Regions from separate parts of the Streptosporangium sp. NPDC005286 genome, predicted to be linked through region 2. Evidence: riboswitches for the same ligand, from Rfam matches in the RefSeq annotation. Region 2 holds a riboswitch; the other holds the start of a gene.

Region 1 (6,017 bases), on a different contig from region 2:
CGCCAGAACGGGTCCTGGAACTCGGGGTCGTCGGGCCTGCCGAACTCGGCGTGGGTCGCCACGTGCAGGTAGGAGCGGCCGAGCCGACGGTCGCGCAGCAGCGCGTTGACGTCGGCGTGCCGGGCGACCAGCCACTGGCCGGTCGGTTCAAAGAAGCTGACCGGCCGCTGCCGCCTCAGCTCGTCGTAGACGTCGTACGGATGGGCGACGAATTCCGGATTCCAGGGATCAAAGCGCACACGGACATCGTAATGTCGCCCCATGCGTCAATTGCCTGTTCCGCCCCCTGGAGCTGGGCAGACGGATGCCCGGTGGCCCCACGACGGGTGAGAGCGCCATCGCCTGAGGCTGAGCCGTCTGCCGACGCTCGACAGCCCGCCACAGGCCGCTACACCTCGGTCGGGCTGCCCGACTTCTCGGGCTGGGCCGTCTTGGTGCGCAGCCGGATGTTCAGCAGCTCCACGATGAGCGAGAAGGCCATCGCGAAGTAGATGTAGCCCTTGGAGATGTGCTGCCCGAGGCCCTCGGCGATCAGCACGACGCCGATCAGCACCAGGAACGACAGGGCGAGCATCTTGATGCTCGGGTGCTTGTCCACGAAGCGGCTGATCGGGCCCGAGGCGAAGAGCATCACCAGGACCGAGACGATCACGGCCGCGACCATGACACCGAGCTGGTCGACCATGCCGACCGCGGTGATGACCGAGTCGAGGGAGAAGATGATGTCCAGCAGCATGATCTGGGCGATCACCGAGCCGAAGGAGGCCGCGGCCTTGGCGCTGCCGTGCCCGGTCTTGCCCTCGATGCTGTCGTGCATCTCGATGACGCTCTTGCCCAGCAGGAAGAGACCACCGGCGAGCAGGATGAGATCCCGTCCCGAGATCGGCTGACCGAGGACCTCGAAGAGCGGCGATGTGAGTTTCACCACCCACGCCAGCGCCAGCAGCAGCGCCAACCGGCTGACGAGGGCCGCGAGGAGGCCCAGCCTGCGCGCCTTGTCGCGCTGCTCGGGCGGGAGCTTTCCGGCCAGGATCGAGATGAAGATGATGTTGTCGATGCCTAGCACGATCTCCAGGGCGACGAGGGTGATGAACCCTATCCAGATCTCCGGGTTGGTCATCCAGTCCAACATCTGAGCCTCCAGCTCGCCCTACTTGATCACTACCGGCACAACGAGATCCGTCGTTCGGCGTTATTCAGCCACTACCAGGACAAACATCACCCGCCGCCAGGCGCCACCCGGCTCACTGCCCAGACGAACGGGACTCCTCATGAGTTCCCGAACATGAGAGACAGCACTTGCGAATTCCCGCCAGACGTCGGTTATAGTTCCCCCGTAGGTCATGAGTGCCAGTGACAAGCCCCGGCTCGCTGGCCGGCAACCCTCGCGTCCGCGGCGGGGTGCCCCGGGTGAGGACCTGGTCCGGCACGAGGTGTGCCGGGCAAGCGCGGGCTCCAGGCACCTATGCCATGGGTTGGGGTCCGATGACCTCGAAGGAGCCCTGGCGTGTCCGCACTGACGATCCTCACCGCCACAGCCGCCGACGCAGCCGACGCGGCCACCCCCACGACCGCCCTCGGGACCACCCCGGTGACCGTCCCCGCGACCCGTACGTCCGGCGACCGGCCGATCCCCGCCGTGCTCGGCTCCGACCTGGAGGTTCCGGTCAGGGGCGGCAGGCTCGTCCGCTACGCCAACCTCGACTACGCCGCGAGCGCCCCCTGTCTGGAGCCGGTGAGCGCCGCCGTCGCCGCCGCGCTCCCGGCGTACTCCAGCGTCCACCGAGGCGCCGGGTACGCGTCCCAGCTGACCACGGCCCGCTACGAGCAGGCCAGGCAGACGGTACGCGCCTTCGTCGGTGCCCGTCCCGACGACTCGGTGATCTTCACCAGGAACACCACGGACGCGACCAACCTGCTGGCCCGCAGCCTGCCCGAGGGCACCACCGCCGTGGTCTTCGAAACCGAGCACCACGCCTCGCTGCTGCCCTGGGAGCGCGCCCTGCGGCTGCCGGCCCCCGCCTTCCCCGGCGAGGCGGTCCGCGCCGCAGACGAGGCCCTGGCCTCGGTCGAAGGCCCCAAGCTGCTGGTCGTGACCGCCGCCTCCAACGTCACCGGGGAGCTCTGGCCGATCGCCGCGCTGGCCCACATCGCCCACCGCCACGGCGCCCGCGTCCTCGTCGACGCCGCGCAGCTCGTCCCGCACCGCCGCCTCAACCTGACCGCGCTCGACCTGGACTACGTGGTCTTCTCCGGCCACAAGCTCTACGCCCCGTTCGGCACCGGCGCGCTGATCGGCCGTTCCGACTGGCTGGCCGACGCCGAGCCGTACCTGCGGGGCGGCGGGGCGGTGAAGGCGGTGAACGACGACGAGACCGAGTGGCACGACGACCCCGAGGCCCGCCACGAGGCCGGAACCCCGAACGTTCTGGGCGCCATCGCGCTGGCCGCGGCCTGCGACGCCCTGACCGCCACCGGCTGGACCCCGCTGGTCCGCGAGGAGGAGCGCCTCCTCGACCGGCTGCGCGCGGGCCTCGCCTCCGTCCCCGGCGTGCAGGAGCTGTCCCTGTGGGGGCCCGACCATCCGCGCGTCGGCATCGTCTCCTTCGTGGTGGACGGCCGCACCGCCCGCGAGGTCGCCGAGGCCCTGGCCGGCGACTACGGCATCGGCGTCCGGGACGGCAAGTTCTGCGCCCACCCCTTCGTACGGCACCTGCTGGACGCCAAGGACGGCGGCTGCGACGACCCCACCGCCTCCGCGGTGCGCGCCTCCATCGGCATCGGCACCACCTCCGAGCACGTCGACCGGCTGATCACCGCACTGCGGGATCTTGCCTCGCGCGGCTGACGTGACAGCATAGGCATATGAACGAGCCTCGCCGTGAGCTGAGCGTGGGGATGGGAGCGGGTGCCGCCGCCGTGCGGGAAGCGCGCGGCAAGGAGCTCGCGACCGAGGACATGATCCTCAACATCGGGCCGCAGCATCCGTCCACGCATGGCGTGCTGCGGCTGCGGCTTACCCTGGACGGGGAGCGGATCAGCTCGGCCGAGCCGATCGTGGGCTACATGCACCGAGGCGCGGAGAAGCTGTTCGAGGTGCGTGACTACCGGCAGATCATCATGCTGGCCAACCGGCACGACTGGCTGTCCGCGTTCGCCAACGAGCTGGGCGTCGTCCTCGCGGTGGAGCGGATGCTCGGCATGGAGGTGCCGGTCAGGGCGGTCTGGACACGCACGCTGATGGCCGAGCTCAACCGGGTGCTCAGCCACCTGATGTTCCTCGGCTCCTACCCGCTGGAACTCGGCGCGATCACCCCGGTGTTCTACGCGTTCCGGGAGCGCGAGACCCTCCAGGCCGTGATGGAGGAGATCGCCGGCGGGCGGATGCACTACATGTTCAACCGGGTCGGCGGCCTGAAGGAGGAGCTGCCCGAGGGGTGGCTGGGCCGGGTCGCGACGGCCGTGGCCGACGTGCGGCGACGGCTGCCGGACATCGAGAACCTGATCGCCGGAAACGAGATCTTCCTCGCCCGTACCCGCGGGGTGGGCGTGCTGGACCGCGAGACGGTCATGCAGTACGGCGTGAGCGGCCCGATCGCCCGCGCCTCCGGCGTCGACCTCGACCTGCGCAGGGACGAGCCCTACCTCGCCTACGGCGAGCTGCCGGTGAAGGTGGTCACCCGCTCCGCCGGAGACTGCCACGCCAGGTTCGAGGTGCTGCTGGAGCAGGTGAAGGTCTCCCTGGACCTGGCGGACGCCTGCGTGCGGCGGCTCCGCGAACTGCCCCAGGGGCCGATCAACCAGCGCCTGCCCAAGGTGCTGAAGGTCCCCGAGGGCCACACCTACGCCTGGACGGAGAACCCGCTCGGCCTCAACGGCTACTATCTGGTCTCGCGCGGGGAGAAGACACCGTGGCGGATGAAGCTCCGGTCCGCCTCCTTCAACAACGTCCAGGTGCTGCGCGAGATGCTCCCCGGCAACCTGGTCTCCGACATGGTCGCCATCCTGGGCTCGATGTTCTTCGTCGTCGGCGACATCGACAAGTGAGGCACGGTCAGCAGCACATGATCGAACCCGGCGGGGACCAGGAGAAGGCGACTCCCCCGATGACACCCGCGTCCCCCGCCGATCACGGCGGCCCTCCGACCGGCGACAGGCCACCGCGGGACCGGTACGTCGACTGGTTGCGCGCGTTCAGCCTGCTCGTCGTGGTGCTCTGGCACTGGGCCTTCACGATCCTCCAGTGGGGGCCGAACGGCCCCTCGCCGACGAGCCCGCTGGGCTTCACCTCGGGGCTGTGGATCTTTACCTGGCTGCTGCAGGTGTTGCCGCTCTTCTTCTACGTGGGCGGGTACGTCCACCTACTGTCCTGGAACCGCGCCCGCGAGCGCGGGATGGGCATCGGCACCTTCGTGTGGCGGCGCATCCGCGGCCTCGCGATCCCGACGCTGGCGCTGGCCGGAACCTGGATCGTGCTGGGCGCGGTCGTGACGTGGGCGTTCGGGATCAAGTGGATGGACCGGGTGGTCCTGCTCGTCATCAGCCCGCTCTGGTTCATCGGCGTCTACCTCATGCTGATCGCCCTGCTCCCGGTCGCGCTCTGGCTGCACCGGCGCTTCGACGTGCTGATCCTGATCTGGCTGGCCGGGGCCGCGCTCGTCGTCGACGTGCTGCGACTGCGCTACGGGTACGAGGCCGTGGGCTGGCTCAACATGATCATTGTCTGGGGGCTGGCCCACCAGGCCGGGTTCTTCTACGCGAGGATGGTGGCGCTTCCCCGCCGCTTCGACGTCGCCATCCTGTGGACCGGGCTGTTCGCGCTCTTCGGCCTGGTCTACTCGGACATCTACCCGGGCTCGATGGTCGGCGTGCCCGGCGACAAGCTGTCCAACATGGCACCGCCCACCTTCGTCATCGTGGCGTTGCTGATCTTCCAGATCGGCCTGGTGGAGGTGCTGAGGCCGGCCATGGAGCGCCTGCTCGACCGCCCCAGGTGGCAGCGCGTGAACGAGACGGTCAACCGGTTCGCGCTCCCGCTCTTCCTCTTCCACACGACCGGCATGGCCATCTGGGTGGCGCTGACCTGGTGGCTGGCGGGCAGCGGGCCGGGCAGCCGGGCCCGGCCCGACCTGCTCTGGTGGCTGGAACGCCCCCTGGCCGTCGCCGGAGCACTGGTGTGCACCCTCCCGGTCATCATGCTCTTCGGCCGGAAGTGGGCCAGGGGGCGCTGACGCGTCCGCTCAGTGGTCGTCGTCCGCGGAGTCCTTGGGCACCTTGCAGCAGTACTCCAGGTACAGGGCCGCGCAGACCAGCAGCACGCACACCAGCATCGACCCGCCGGTAATGAAGAAGTCCTGACGGGGCACCCTCTGGTCGAGCAGTTCGGCGGTGTAGAGGGTGAATCCGGCGAAGAGTCCGGCGAAGACCGCCCCGGCGTACGCGGAGGCCTTGGCCAGGGCCGCCAGCCGGGCCACCGCCAGGGGATCGACGGGCTTGGTGTCGGGCCTGCGCTCGATCCTGGCCTTCGTCATCCACCCGCTGTAGGCCTCGCCGATCGCCAGCACGAGCACCGTCGGGATCGCCGTCCACGGCACGGTCGGCAGGGACACGTAGAGCGGCTTGAGCAGCGCCCAGGTGAGGATGGTGACCACGATGAAGAGCCCGACGAGGACGCCGGGACGGCTGGGCCTCACCCGGGCCCCTGGAGGGCCAGCTCGGGGCGGGGGCGCACGTAGTCCTGGTCGAGACCGGCCAGCAGATCGGCCACCCGGCGCCCGGACAGGACGGCGTCCGGATCGGCCCGCACCCACGGGACCAGCACGAACGCCCGCTCGTGCGCCCTGGGATGCGGCAGGGTCAGGTCTGGGTCGTCCATGACGACGTCTCCCACGGTGATCAGATCGACGTCCAGGGTGCGCGCTCCCCAGCGCTCCACCCGGACCCGGCCGAAGGCGTTCTCCACACCTTGAGCACGATCGAGGAGGTCCAGGGGTTCCAGCGCGCTCTCGGCGATCACC
Region 2 (6,017 bases):
GTTCACCGCGCCGACGGTGATCTGGCCGAGCCCGGGGCGGCCGAACACGGCCTCCACGATGATCGCGCCGCCGAGCAGGAAGCCGGTGAACCAGCCGGTGAGGGTGACGGCGGGGAGCAGCGCGTGGCGCAGGGCGTGCCGGGCGACGAGCCGCCACTCGGTGATGCCGCGCGAGCGCGCGGTCACCGCGAACGGCTCCTCCAGCGCGCGTTCCAGGCCCTCGCGGAGCACCTGGCCGAGCACCCCGGCGATCTGCAGGCCGAGCGCCAGTCCCGGCAGTACGAGCGAGACGAACCCCCGGTCACCGGAGACGGGGAACCAGCCGAGGGTGAAGGAGAAGACGGCGAGCAGCAGGATGCCGACGAGGAACGGCGGGACCGAGACGACGGCCAGTTCCGAGAGTCCGACCAGACCGCCGAGCCAGGACCGGCGCCCGGCGGTGGCCAGGGCGAGCACCAGGGCGAGCAGCACCCCGAAGGTCGCGGCGGTGAGCGCGAGCTGGACCGTCGGCCAGATCTGGGAGGCCAGGATCTCCCCCACACCGCGCTGCAGGACGTAGGAGTGGCCCAGGTCGCCCTGGAGGAGGCGGAGCAGGTAGTCGCCGTACTGCTGGAGCGGGGAGCGGTCCAGCCCCCACTCGGCGATGATCTGCGCCCGCCGCTCGGGGGTGTCGAGACCGTCGCCGATCAGCACGTCGATCGTGTCGCCGGGGGCGAGCATCAGCGCGAGGTAGGCCGCGGTGGCGGCGGCCCAGAGCACGGCGACACCCGCTCCGAGCCGCCTGGCCACCGGGCCGAGCCACCCGGCGGCGGCCAGCCCCCGCCGCCGGGTGAGTATGAGGGTGCTCATGTCCCGATCCGGAGGTCATAAGCACTGTTGGGGGTGCCGGAGACCGGCTCGAAGGTGATGCCGGTGACGCCCGCGCCGTAGGCGATCTGGTCTGCGGGCACGTACAGCGGGAGCAGTAGCGCCTCGTCCGTGACCACGGTCTTCTGCACCTTGGCGTAGAGCTCCTTGCGCTCGGCGAGGTCGGAGGCCGCCGACGCGTCGGCGAGCAGCCTGTCCAGCTCCGCGCTCTCGAACCTGGTGCGGTTGATCGCGGCGCCCTTCGGCAGGATCAGGTTGAGCGCCGCCCCGGCGTCGGTGTCGCCGCGCGAGTTCTCGAAGATCTCGTACTCGTTCTCGTCGGCCGCCTTCTGCGCGGTGCCCTGGTCCACGAGCTTGACCTGGAAGTCGATGCCGGCGCTCTGCTTGACCGCCGCCTGGACGGCCTGGGCGAGGATGTCACGGCGGTCGCGGACGAACGGCGCGGCGCTGACCGTGCGGACCGTCAGCCGCTTGCCGTCCTTGACCCGGTAGCCCTCGGCGTCACGTCCGTTCCAGCCGGCCTCGTCGAGCAGCTTGTTGGCCCGTGCCGGGTCGTTGCCGAAGGTGTTCTCCAGCGAGGGGTCGTAGAACTGCGGGCTGCCCTGGCCGATGACACTCCAGGCCCGCTTGGCGGTGCCCTGGTAGACAGAGTTGAGCACGGCGTCCACGTCGACGGCGTCACGGAACGCCTCGCGGACCCGCTTGTCGTCGAACGGGGGGCGGGAGACGTTGAAGTAGTAGGAGAACGCGCTGCCGGAGTTGAGGCTGGTCTCCAGCTTCAACTCCGGGTTGCCCTTGATGAGGCCGATCTCGGTGGCGGGCACGCCCTCGATCACCTGTACCTGCCCGGAGGTGAGCGCGCCGACCCGCACCGCCGCCTCGGGCAGGAAGCGGTAGGTGACCTCGGCCAGGTGTGCCGGCCCCTGGTGGGCGGCGCCGGCGGGCGGCCAGTTGTAGTTCGGGTTGCGCCGGTAGTGGACCTCCTGGCCGGGGGTGAACCGGTCGAGGATGAACGGCCCGGTGCCGACCACGTCGACGCCGCCCGCCTTGAGGTCCTTGGCGTTCTTCAGCGACTTCGGGGAGACCTGGCCGGCGAGCGGGGAGGAGAGGAAGTCCAGGAACAGTCCGTCCGGGGCCTTCAGCGTGACCTTCAGGGTGTACGGGGCGCTCACCTCGGCGTGGTCGAAGTTGCGCAGCTGGATGGCGCTGACCGCGGCGTTGTAGCCGGGCGAGACGAGCTGGTCGAGGTTGGCCTTCACCGAGGCGGCGTCGAACCGCTCACCGTCGTGGAAGGTCACGTCGTCACGGAGCTCGAAGGTGTAGGTCAGACCGTCCTTGGAAACCTGCCAGGAGGTGGCCAGCCACGGCAGGAAATCACCGTTCCCGCCTCGGGCGATCAACGCGTCGAACTGGTTGTGGACCAGGAGGCGCGCCTTGTTCTGGCCCCACTGGTGCGGGTTGAAGGTGATCGGCTGCGTCTCCACCGCCCACACGAGCGATCCTCCGTCGCCGCCGGTGCCGCCCTTCGCGCCGGCCGCCGTGGTCGGGGTCCCGCTCTCGGCTCCGCAGGCCGCGAGCGCCAGCACCCCGGCGAGCGTCAGAGCGCCCCATCGCAACTTCACGTTCTTCTCCTTGTGCTGTGGTGCGTCGTGCTCGTTCGGGACCGGGTCCATGCGATCTGTCGCGGGGTTCACGCGACGTGCCGCCTTATCTGGGTGCCGACGGCCTCGGACAGGACGATCCGGGCGAGGGCGTCGGCGTGGCGGAAGAGCGGGGCGTTGCGGCGGGGCCTGGCGAAACCGCCGGTGACCTGGCCGCCGACGACCCAGGGGCCGAAGGCGAACCTGCGCGAGTGCGGGGTGCCGGACCTGTCGACCAGGCGGCGGTCCGCGGCCCGCACGTTCACCAGCCCCGACTTCTCGTCGAGCTCGCCCCGGTCGCGGAGCGCGCCGATGAGCGGGTCGGTGGCCCGGCTCACGCTGGGCGCGGGCAGCCTGGCCTCGACGAGGGTCGTGGCCGTCACGCCGCCGGGCACGGTGGGGCTCTGTGCCCGCCAGCGCCCTTCGTGGTGGTCGACCTTGAGGCCGGCGCCGAGGAAGGTGACCACCCCTGCCTTGGCCAGGGCGCGCAGCTCCGCAAGCCGGGGTCCCGGCGGGCCGCTGGCGAGGTAGCTGAAGAACCCGTGAAACCACGGATCGGAGATGCCCAGCTCGGCCAGGATCCCGTAGACGGAGAGCAGCCCGAGGATCAGGGCGTGGTCGGCGCTGTGCGCCGGGTCGGCGCGCCGTTCCAGGTCGACCGCGAGGTAGCCGTGCATCCACTTCTGCAGCCCCGCCCGGTCACCGAACCTGATGCCCTCCAACGGCCGGTCGAGCCGGTCGAAGTCGAGCCGGTCCAGGTGCCGGGGCACGGCCGTACGGATCAGCTTGCGCATGCCCGGGCTGCGCCACTCCTGGTCGGCGAACGCCTCCGCGAACGCCGCCCAGTCCAGCCTGGCGCGCTTGGGGTGGGCGGTGATGAGCTCGTGGTAGTACGCGAAGGCGAGCTCCTTGGCGACCAGCGGCCACACGTCCCGGCGGAAGTTCCACGGGCCCTCGCCCAGCGCCTCGCGGGTGAGGAAGCGCGGAACCGGCGGGCTTGCGCCCCTGAAGGGGTAGCCGGTCTTGGAGTGGTACGGCACGCCGCGCCGCGATCCCACGTGCAGGAGGGGCTCCCGCCCGCCGGGCAGGTAGACCAGCTCCCCGTCGTACTCGCGGACGAACCGGCCGCCCCGGCCCGAGGTGAGCAGCACCATCAGGTCGACGAAGGCCAGCCCCATCCCCCGCACGATCACCGGCTCTCCGGCGGGGATGCCGTCCAGGTCGAGGTCGGCCGCGTATCCGGTGGGCAGGTAACGCAGCCCGCCGCGCGCGGCCAGGTCGGCCAGCGCCCGCTCCTCCCCGCTCGGGGTCACGTCGCCGTGTCCCTGGGCCAGGATCACCGCGTCGACCTCGATCGTCCGGCCGTCCTCCAGCCGTACCGCCTGGCCGCCGGGGATGTCGGCGAGATCGACGGCGCGGACCGGGTGCACGTGCACCCGGACCCCGCGCGGGGCGGTCGCCACCGCGTGCCTGAAGACATGGGAGAGGTAGCCGTTCTGGGCCGGGCGGGAGGCGAAGGCGCCGGGGTCCCCGCCGAGCCACTCGGCCAGCGTGGGGCCTGGACGGATCGGCCCCTCGCAGCGCACCGACTCGTCGGTGAAGAGCGTCACGTCGGCGGCGGCGGAGTTCATCCAGAGCAGCTCGGGCTGGTCACGGCGCCAGACGCGGCCGCCCCCCGGCGGGTGGGGGTCGATCACGTGGACGTCGAGCGAGGGCCAGCCGAGCAGGTCGGCGGCGTTGGCGCAGATGCGCTCCACCAGGCAGGTGCCCGTCGGGCCGGCGCCGACGACGGCGATCGAGGCGCTCATACGGCGGCTCTACGGTGCGGCCGGTAGTGGCCGTGGGTGTCGGGGTCGACGGGGCTCGCGCAGTTCAGTGTGCTGGTCTTCGACATGTGGCACTCCCGGACATGTCTCGGTGACCCCGGTGAGGGGGTCCGCGCTTGCGGCACGCCGACCGTGCCGCCAGGTCTCCCCCGGGGGCACCCCGCCGCGGTGCGAGGGTTGCCGGTCAGCCAGCCGGGGCTTCGCACTGACACTCTTAACCTATTTAGAAGGTAGGAAATACATAGATCTCTGTCAAGGCTTAATGTTGGGGAATGTCCTATGAGATGGTGAAGGTGGTCTACCGCAAATACGACGGATCACTGCACTGGAACCACAGCGGCCTCCTGCTCGGCGAGGACGAACACGGGGTGTGGACCGGCTGCGCGGCCAACTCCGTCGGCCGCAAGGGCCACGGGCCCGAGGTGGCCTCCCCGCACGCCTTCGTGATGCTCTTCCCCCGCGACGCCTGGTGGACCGCCGCCTTCAACTCCGCCCCGCACAAGCACGAGATCTACTGCGACATCTCCACCGTGCCACGGTGGAGCGACGGCGAGGTCACCATGGTCGACCTCGACCTCGACGTGATCCGGACGCGCCGGAGCCCGGTGAAGGGCCGCACCAGCCGGGTCTTCCTGGACGACGAGGACGAGTTCGAGGAGCACCGGGTCAGGTACGCCTACCCGCCCGAGGTCGTCCGGAGCGCCCGTGCCTCGGCCGCCTGGCTGATGGAGGCCGTCACCGCCCGCACGGCCCCCTTCGACGCCGCCCCGCGCTGGCTCACCCTGGTCAGCTGAGATGCGCCGAAGTGACTAAAGCGGCGGGAAGCCGGGGGTGCGGCGCTCGACGAAGCTGGCGACGCCCTCGGCGAAGTCCGGCCGGGTGAAGGAGTCGACCATCAGGCGCGCCGCGGCCGACTCCGACGCCTCCAGGGTTCGCTGCCAGTCGCCCCAGATCTGACGCTTGATCACGGCCATCGAGGCCGGAGAGCTGTACGTCGCCAGCTCGTGGGCGTAGGCCAGGGTCTCCTCGATCAGCCGCTCTCCCGGCACCGCCCGGTTGGCCAGGCCCAGCTCGCAGGCCTCGGCACCGGTGAAGGTGCGCCCGGAGAGCAGCAGGTCCATGGCCCTGGCCTGCCCGGCCAGGCGGGGCAGGATCCACGACAGGCCGTACTCGGCGACCAGGCCGCGCCGGGCGAAGGCGGTGGTCCACTTGGCCTCGGCGGCGGTGAAGACCAGGTCGCAGACCAGGGCGTGGACCATGCCGAGCCCGGCACAGGCACCGTTGACCGCGGCGATGATCGGCTTGCGGATCGTGGTCGGGAAGGTGTTGGGACGCCGGTCGGGCTCCCCCGCGTACGAGCCGTCCCGGATGGCGGTGAGCGTCTGGAAGTCCGCCCCGGCGCAGAAGCCCCTTCCCGCCCCGGTGACCACGATCACCCGGACCTCGGGGTTCTTCTCCGCCTCGGCCAGCTGGTCGAAGTAGCGGCGGCCCATCTCGTCGGTCCAGGCATTGAGCCGGTCCGGCCGGTTGAACGTCAGCGTCAGCACGCCCCGCTCGATCGACGGCAGCACCAGGTCGACCATCGTCTCTCCCTCCCGGAAGCCCTTGGGGCGCTCCCGTACAGGAGCTCCCCGCCCGGAGAGCTACAGAATATCGTTCTACACCTTTTCCCTCCCCGGTGTCA

Evidence for each region. A riboswitch is a leader RNA that binds a small molecule or an ion and turns the genes downstream of it on or off. The one in region 2 is predicted to bind S-adenosylmethionine.
Region 1: linked by a shared signal. The riboswitch ahead of ABZU75_RS34515 (aminotransferase class V-fold PLP-dependent enzyme) and the one ahead of ABZU75_RS29330 (FAD/NAD(P)-binding protein) in region 2 are both predicted to bind S-adenosylmethionine.

What each region holds. Positions count from the first base shown of each region.
Region 1 covers NZ_JBEXGU010000135.1:930-6,946, forward strand. Annotated here, with positions in the region: partial or broken gene ABZU75_RS34505 (cytochrome P450) at 1-239, opposite strand, end outside; gene ABZU75_RS34510 (TerC family protein) at 389-1,132, opposite strand; SAM riboswitch class IV at 1,340-1,455, shown strand; gene ABZU75_RS34515 (aminotransferase class V-fold PLP-dependent enzyme) at 1,592-2,848, shown strand; gene ABZU75_RS34520 (NADH-quinone oxidoreductase subunit D) at 2,866-4,047, shown strand; gene ABZU75_RS34525 (acyltransferase) at 4,107-5,231, shown strand; gene ABZU75_RS34530 (DUF3180 domain-containing protein) at 5,241-5,693, opposite strand; gene folK (2-amino-4-hydroxy-6-hydroxymethyldihydropteridine diphosphokinase) at 5,690-6,017, opposite strand, start outside.
Region 2 covers NZ_JBEXGU010000098.1:8,192-14,208, reverse strand. Annotated here, with positions in the region: gene ABZU75_RS29340 (ABC transporter permease) at 1-849, opposite strand, end outside; gene ABZU75_RS29335 (ABC transporter substrate-binding protein) at 846-2,489, opposite strand; gene ABZU75_RS29330 (FAD/NAD(P)-binding protein) at 2,558-4,315, opposite strand; SAM riboswitch class IV at 4,441-4,553, opposite strand; gene ABZU75_RS29325 (DUF402 domain-containing protein) at 4,606-5,127, shown strand; gene ABZU75_RS29320 (enoyl-CoA hydratase-related protein) at 5,143-5,916, opposite strand; gene ABZU75_RS29315 (ABC transporter ATP-binding protein) at 5,992-6,017, opposite strand, start outside.